One region of the Cellulosimicrobium sp. 4261 genome, then DNA from elsewhere that is predicted to be linked to it. Evidence: riboswitches for the same ligand, from Rfam matches in the RefSeq annotation. Region 1 holds a riboswitch; the other holds the start of a gene.
The links. Region 1 has a riboswitch for S-adenosylmethionine ahead of ABIE39_RS00745 (NADPH-dependent FMN reductase). Riboswitches for the same ligand answer to the same signal wherever they lie in the genome.

Region 1 (3,394 bases):
CGGCGTCACGACGGCGCAGCTCGCGCTCGCGTGGCTCCTCGCGCAGGGCGACGACGTCGTCCCGATCCCGGGGACGAAGCGCGTCGCGTACCTGGAGCAGAACGTCGCGGCGGCCACGGTCGGGCTCACGCCGGACGACGTCGCGACGATCGGCGCGGCGATCCCGCGCGCCGCCGTCCAGGGCGTGCGGCACCCGCAGCCGGACCTCCTCGACGGCTGACCCGCCGCGCGGGCGGCGGCGAGGACAAGGGGCCGCCCACCCTGCCTCGCGGGGTTGGGGAGACCTAGACTGGAGAGGTCCTGTGGGTCTCCCCGCGCAGAGGTCGGCTCCGATGTCGTGGCTGCTCATGATCTGGTGCGCGACGGCGTGCACCGCCGCCGCCGCGTGGTGGGTGCTGCGCCGCGCCGGGCGACCTCCGAGCCACCGGGCGGGCGGTCGCCGTCGTGCCGCGGCGGCACCGGACCCGCTCACGACGCTCGCGCTGCAGGTGCGGCTCACCGCGCTCGCCGCGGAGCTCCGGCGCATCGAGGCCGACCCGGACGTCTACGCGCGCGCCCACCACTACCTCGCGGTCCAGGGCGCCTACGACGCGCTGCTGCGCGAGGCCTGCCGGCTCACGGGGCTCCCGGTCGCGGACGCACCCCTGCGCGCGGACTTCCGTACCGGCGACGACGAGCGGTTCCGCGAGGAGCTCGAGCTCAGCGCGCGCGGCTGGAGCTGGTGACGGACCACCCGTGAGGGGCGGCACGGGACGGACGAGGGGCCCGACGGCGGGACGACCGCCGTCGGGCCCCTCGCCCGTCCGCCGCTCAGAGCGCGGAGTGGTCGCCGATCCGGTGGTAGGTGCGGTCGTGGTAGACGAGCGGCGACGCCGCCGACCCGCGCGGCGCCCCGGGCGCGGCGCCGACGCTCGACCCGAGCGCGCGCAGCGAGACGAGATAGGAGTCGCCCACCGGCGTGCGCTGGACGACCCGCCCGCGCACCCACGACAGCGCGCCGTCGATCACGGGCTCGCCCGTCGGCAGGCGCGACCAGCCGCCGTCCGCGAACCGGTCGATGGCGCTCGTCGCGAACCGGGCCGAGACATCGTCCTGGTGGTCGGCGAGGAAGCTCACGGTCAGCGTGCGCGCCGTCGAGACCGCGGGCCACGACGACGACGTGGACGCGAGCGAGAACGCGAGCAGCGGGGGCGCGGCCGAGACGGAGATGACCGACGTCGCGGTGAAGCCGACGAGGCGGTCGTCGTGCTCGAGCGCGACGACGGCGACGCCCGCGGGGTGGCCGCGGAACACGGCCTTGTACTCGTCGGGGGAGAGCTGGGGCTCGTCCTGCTCGGCCAGGAGGGCCTCCAGGTGGGTGAGCTCGGCGGTCATCGGGCCACTCCCGCGAACGCGTCCGCGACGGCCTCGTCGGTGCGGGCCGCCGGGAGGTTCCCCGCCGGGGGGAGCGGTGCCGCGGCGCGGCGCAGGGCGTCGCCCTCGCGCGCGAGCCACGCGTCCACGACCGGTCCCAGGTCCGCGAGCTGCGGCTCGGTGACCGTGAGCGACCGGGTCGGGACGACGGCGCCGAGCTCGACGAGCACGGGCCGCAGGTGCACCTCCCCGACGAGCGCGTGCGCCGGGCTCCCGGACACGACGAGCGGGACCACGACGACGCCCGCGAGCCCGTCGGGGCCGTAGAGGTCGAGGAAGGCCTTGAGCAGCCCGGTGTACGACGCCTTGTAGACCGGGGTCGCCACGACGGCGACCGTCGCCCGGGCGAGCTGCGCGCGGGCGGCGTCGGCCGCGGGGTGGTCGGCGGCGAGCACCTCGCCGGCGAGCGGCGCCAGGTCGACCGTGGCGACGTCGGCCGTGCCGAGAAGGTCGGCGACGCGGCGCGCGATCGTCTCGGCGGCGCCGAGCGTGCGCGAGCCGGGCCGCGGGTTGCCCGAGACGGCGAGCACCGTCGGGTGGGTGGGGTGGTGGGTCATGTGCACCTCGCAGTAGTCGTCGATCACGCTTGCCGTGCGGGCCGTCCTCGCCGGTGGCGGGGCAGGCCGGGCCCGGCCTGGTCATCTCCCGGAGCACCCCGCCGTGACAGGGGGTTGCCGGCCAGCGAGCCGGGGCTTGGCGCTGGCGCTCGTGACCTGGGGACGGGTATAGCAACCGCCCCGAGAAACTGCACCGGATCGGTAGGGTTTCTCAGTGGGTGGACGGATGTGTCGTCGCCGGTGCCCCTCGTGCCGCCCGGTGCCGCCTCGTGCGGGCCGACTCGGCCCCGCGGCCGCCCGTGCCGGTGCGCGCGGAGTGAGACGGTGTGACGGGAGCTTCTGGCACAGGCGTACCGTCAGCAGGAGTTCCGCCCGCGTCAGACGAGGAGTACCCATGGACAGCCGACTGCAGTCCGTCTACGACGAGGTCCTGCGTCGCAACCCCGGCGAGGCCGAGTTCCACCAGGCCGTGCGCGAGGTCTTCGACTCGCTCGGCCCCGTGCTGCGCAAGCACCCGCGCTACGTCGAGGCCGCCGTCCTCGAGCGCGTGTGCGAGCCGGAGCGCCAGATCATCTTCCGGGTCCCGTGGGTGGACGACACCGGGCGCGTGCAGATCAACCGCGGCTTCCGCGTCGAGTTCAACTCGGCGCTCGGCCCGTACAAGGGTGGCCTGCGGTTCCACCCGTCGGTCTACCTCGGCATCGTGAAGTTCCTCGGCTTCGAGCAGATCTTCAAGAACTCGCTCACGGGCATGCCCATCGGCGGCGGCAAGGGCGGCTCCGACTTCGACCCGCGCGGGCGGTCCGACGGCGAGGTCATGCGGTTCTGCCAGTCGTTCATGACCGAGCTCTACCGGCACATCGGCGAGAACACGGACGTCCCCGCGGGCGACATCGGCGTGGGCGGCCGCGAGATCGGCTACCTCTTCGGGCAGTACAAGCGCATCACCAACCGGTACGAGTCCGGCGTCCTCACGGGCAAGGGCATCTCGTGGGGCGGCTCGCTCGTCCGCACGGAGGCCACGGGTTACGGCACGGTCCTCTTCGCGCAGAACATGCTGGAGACGCGCGGGCAGGAGCTCGACGGGCGCCGCGTCGTCGTCTCGGGCTCGGGCAACGTCGCGATCTACGCGACGGCCAAGGCACAGCAGCTCGGCGCGAACGTGGTCGCCTTCTCCGACTCGTCGGGCTACGTCGTCGACGAGGCCGGGGTCGACCTCGAGCTCCTGCGCCAGATCAAGGAGGTCGAGCGCGGGCGCGTCGCCGACTACGCCGCGCGCCGGCCCGGTGCCCGCGTCGTCACCGACGGGTCCATCTGGGACGTGCCGTGCGACGTCGCGCTCCCGTGCGCGACGCAGAACGAGCTCGACGAGGCGGCGGCCAAGCAGCTCGTCGCGAACGGCGTCGTCGCGGTCGCCGAGGGCG
Region 2 (3,394 bases), on a different contig from region 1:
TCGCGGTGCCGCTCGTCGTCGTGCTCATGGCGCTCGGCGGGGCGTTCGAGCCCGGCGGCGCCGTCGTCACGTTCGACCCCGCCGCCGTGTTCCCCCACGAGGCCGGGCCGGGCGGCCTCGACGCGTACGCCACCGTCTCGCTCCTGCTCGCCCTCCTGCTCGGCACGACCGGCCTGCCGCACGTCCTCGTGCGCTTCTACACCTCGCCCGACGGCGGCTCGGCCCGCCGCACGACCGTCGTCGTGCTCGTCATGATCAGCGTGTTCTACATGGTGTCGAGCACGCTCGGGCTCGTGGCGCGGGTCGTCGCGCCCGACCTCGCGGCGCCCGGGGTGGCGGACACCGTCGTCCTCGCGCTGCCGACCCGCCTCGTGCCCGGGCTCGGCGGCGAGCTCCTCGCCGCGCTCGTCGTCGCCGGGGCGTTCGCCGCGTTCCTCGGGACGTCGTCGGGGCTCGTGGTCGCGCTGGCGGGCGTCGTGAGCCAGGACCTGTTCGGCGGCACCGTGCGGTCCTTCCGCTGGTCGGCGGTCGCGTGCACGCTCATCCCGCTCGCGTTCGCGCTCGTCACCATCCCGCAGGGCCTCGTGACGAGCGTCGGGACGGTGTTCGTCTTCGCGGCGTCGGCCCTGTCCCCCGTGATCCTGCTCGGCGTGTGGTGGCGCGGCCTCACCGCGCGCGGCGCGGTGGCGGGCATGGTCGTGGGCGCCGTCCTGTGCGCGACGGCGCTGCTCGCGTCGTCCGCGCTCGTCGCCGCGGGGTACGGGAGCCCGTCCGGCGACACGGCCGACGGCGTCCCCGGCGTCGTGCGCGCCCTGCTCGCCCAGCCCGCCGCGTGGACCATCCCGCTCGCGACGGCGACCGTCGTCGTCGTGTCGCTCCTCGACCGGCGCGGCCCGCCGCTGCGCACCGACCGGTTCCTCCGCCGTCTGCACGTGCCCGAACGCCGGAGGGCCTGAGACTCGTCGCACCGGGAGCGCCGACGACCCTCCGCATCTCACCTGGCGGGCGCTCTCGACCGCATGTCGGATGGGTCGTAGGATCGTGGCAACCATCCAGAGCGGTCGAGAGTCCTGGCTCGACGACACCGCAGCAACCCGCCGACGGAAGCCTCCCGAGGACAAAGGTGCTAACGCCAGGGTCGATGGAGTGACGCATGACCTCAGAGGCATCCTTCGCGCACCGTCCGGGCCGTCCGCGGCCGACGGTGTCGTTCGAGCTCATGCCCCCGCGCCGACCGGACGCGGCCCCGAAGTTCTGGGAGACGGCACGCCGTCTCGTCGCGACGCACCCCGACTTCGTGTCCGTGACGTACGGCGCCGCGGGCACCGACCGCGCGACCGCGCGCCAGGTCGTCGGACGTCTGCTCCAGGGCACGCCCGTGCTGCCGATCGCGCACCTCACGTGCGTCGGGGCGTCGCGCGAGGACGTGGAGTCGGTCATCACCGACTTCCTCGACGAGGGCGTGCGGAGCTTCCTCGCGCTGCGGGGCGACCCGCCGCGCGACCAGCCGGACTGGCAGCCCGCGCCCGACGGCGTCCGGTCGTCGACCGAGCTCGTCGCCCTGCTGCGCGAGGTCGAGGCGTCGCGCTGCGCGTCCGACCCGGCCGTCGCGCTGCGCGGCGCGGCCCGGCCGCTGACGATCGCCGTCGCGACGTTCTGCGACGGCAATCCCGCCGCCGGCACGACCCGCACCCAGGAGGTGCGCCGCCTGTGGCAGAAGCAGCAGGCCGGCGCGAGCTTCGCGATCACGCAGCTCTTCTACGACGCGTCGTCGTACACCGACTTCGTCGCCGAGGCCCGTGCGGCCGGCGTGACGATCCCCATCCTCGCCGGGCTGCTGCCCACGACGGAGCCCGCGCGGCTCCGTCGCGTCGAGGAGCTCACGGGCGTGCGCGCGCCCCAGCACCTGCTGGACGCGCTCGACGCCCTGCCCGACCCGGAGGCGCAGCACGCCTACGGGATCGCGTACTCGGTCGACCTCGCGCAGCGCGTCCTCGACGCGGGCACGCCCGGTCTGCACGTGTACACGTTCAACAAGCACCGCGCCGCTCTTGACCTGCTCGAGGGTGTCCACCTCGGCGGCGGGTCGGGCGGGACCGGGGGCGGCGCCAGCGCCGCCGCCGCCCCGCTCGTCCCGGACCTGGCCAGCGGGCCGTGGGTCACCGGCACCTCCCTGCCCCCGACGAGCGCCGCCACGCACGGCGCGCCCGTCTGACCGGTCCTCCGGACCAGCAAGAGGTTTCGATCATGGCCACTTCCGTACCCTCCCCTACCCAGAACCCGGTCGGATTCCCCGCCGGGACCGTGCTCGGCTACCCGCGCATCGGGCGCCGCCGCGAGCTGAAGAAGGCCGTCGAGGCGTTCTGGGCCGGCAAGACGTCGGCCGAGGAGCTCGAGGCCACGGCCCGCGGGCTGCGCCTCGCGACCGTGCGCCGCCTCGTCGAGCTCGGCCTCGGCGCCGACGACGCGTCCGTCCCCGGCACGTTCTCCTACTACGACCAGGTGCTCGACGTCGCCGCGTCCCTCGGTGCCGTGCCGTCGCGGTTCGCGTCGCTGGTCGACGACGCGGGCCGCCTCGACCTCGCGGGCTACTTCACCGTGGCGCGCGGCCAGGGGGACGACGCCCCGCTCGAGATGACCAAGTGGTTCGACACGAACTACCACTACCTCGTGCCCGAGATCGGCCCGGACACCCCGATCCGGTTCGTCGACGACCGCGTCGTGCGCGAGTTCGTCGAGGCGAAGGAGGCCGGTGTGGTGACGCGGCCCGTCGTCGTCGGGCCGGTGACGTTCCTCGCGCTGTCCAAGGCCGCGGACGACGCGCCCGCCGGGTACTCGCCGCTCGATCGTCTGGACGACGTCGTCGCCGCCTACGCCGACCTGCTGCGTGCGCTCGCCGCGACCGGCGCGCCGTGGGTGCAGCTCGACGAGCCGATCCTCGTCACCGACCCGGCGAACGCCGAGGAGCTCACCGAAGCGGTCGAGAGGGCATACCGCGCGCTCGCGACCGACCTCCGCCCGGTGCCGAACCCGGGCCCGCTCCCCACGGAGACCTCCGGGTCGGGAGAGATCCCCGGCTCGGCAGAGGACGTGCGGCCCGCCATCCTCGTCGCGGCGCCGTACGGTCGGCTGGAGACCTCGCCTGGACCCGACGGCCGGTATCACGACTTCCTGGCCGTCCTGTCGGACACGGACATCGAGGCGATCGCGCTCGACGGCGTCGCAGCCGACCTTCCCGACGGCCTGCCCCAGGGGCTCGGGACGAAGACCCTCGTCCTCGGCGTGATCGACGGGCACAACGTGTGGCGGGCGGACCTCGCCGCGAAGCTCGATCTGATCGAGCAGTACCCGACCGGAGCGCACCTGGGCGCGGTCGCCGTCGGCACGTCGACGT

Region 2: another riboswitch for S-adenosylmethionine. It lies ahead of ABIE39_RS14235 (methylenetetrahydrofolate reductase); the one in region 1 lies ahead of ABIE39_RS00745 (NADPH-dependent FMN reductase).

The regions. Positions count from the first base shown of each region.
Region 1 is NZ_JBEPOQ010000001.1:158,160-161,553, reverse strand. It holds gene ABIE39_RS00760 (aldo/keto reductase) at 1-220, shown strand, start outside; gene ABIE39_RS00755 (hypothetical protein) at 333-725, shown strand; gene ABIE39_RS00750 (flavin reductase) at 811-1,374, opposite strand; gene ABIE39_RS00745 (NADPH-dependent FMN reductase) at 1,371-1,970, opposite strand; SAM riboswitch class IV at 2,025-2,127, opposite strand; gene gdhA (NADP-specific glutamate dehydrogenase) at 2,365-3,394, shown strand, end outside.
Region 2 is NZ_JBEPOQ010000011.1:97,214-100,607, forward strand. It holds gene ABIE39_RS14230 (sodium:solute symporter family transporter) at 1-956, shown strand, start outside; SAM riboswitch class I at 1,046-1,148, shown strand; gene ABIE39_RS14235 (methylenetetrahydrofolate reductase) at 1,154-2,215, shown strand; gene metE (5-methyltetrahydropteroyltriglutamate--homocysteine S-methyltransferase) at 2,248-3,394, shown strand, end outside.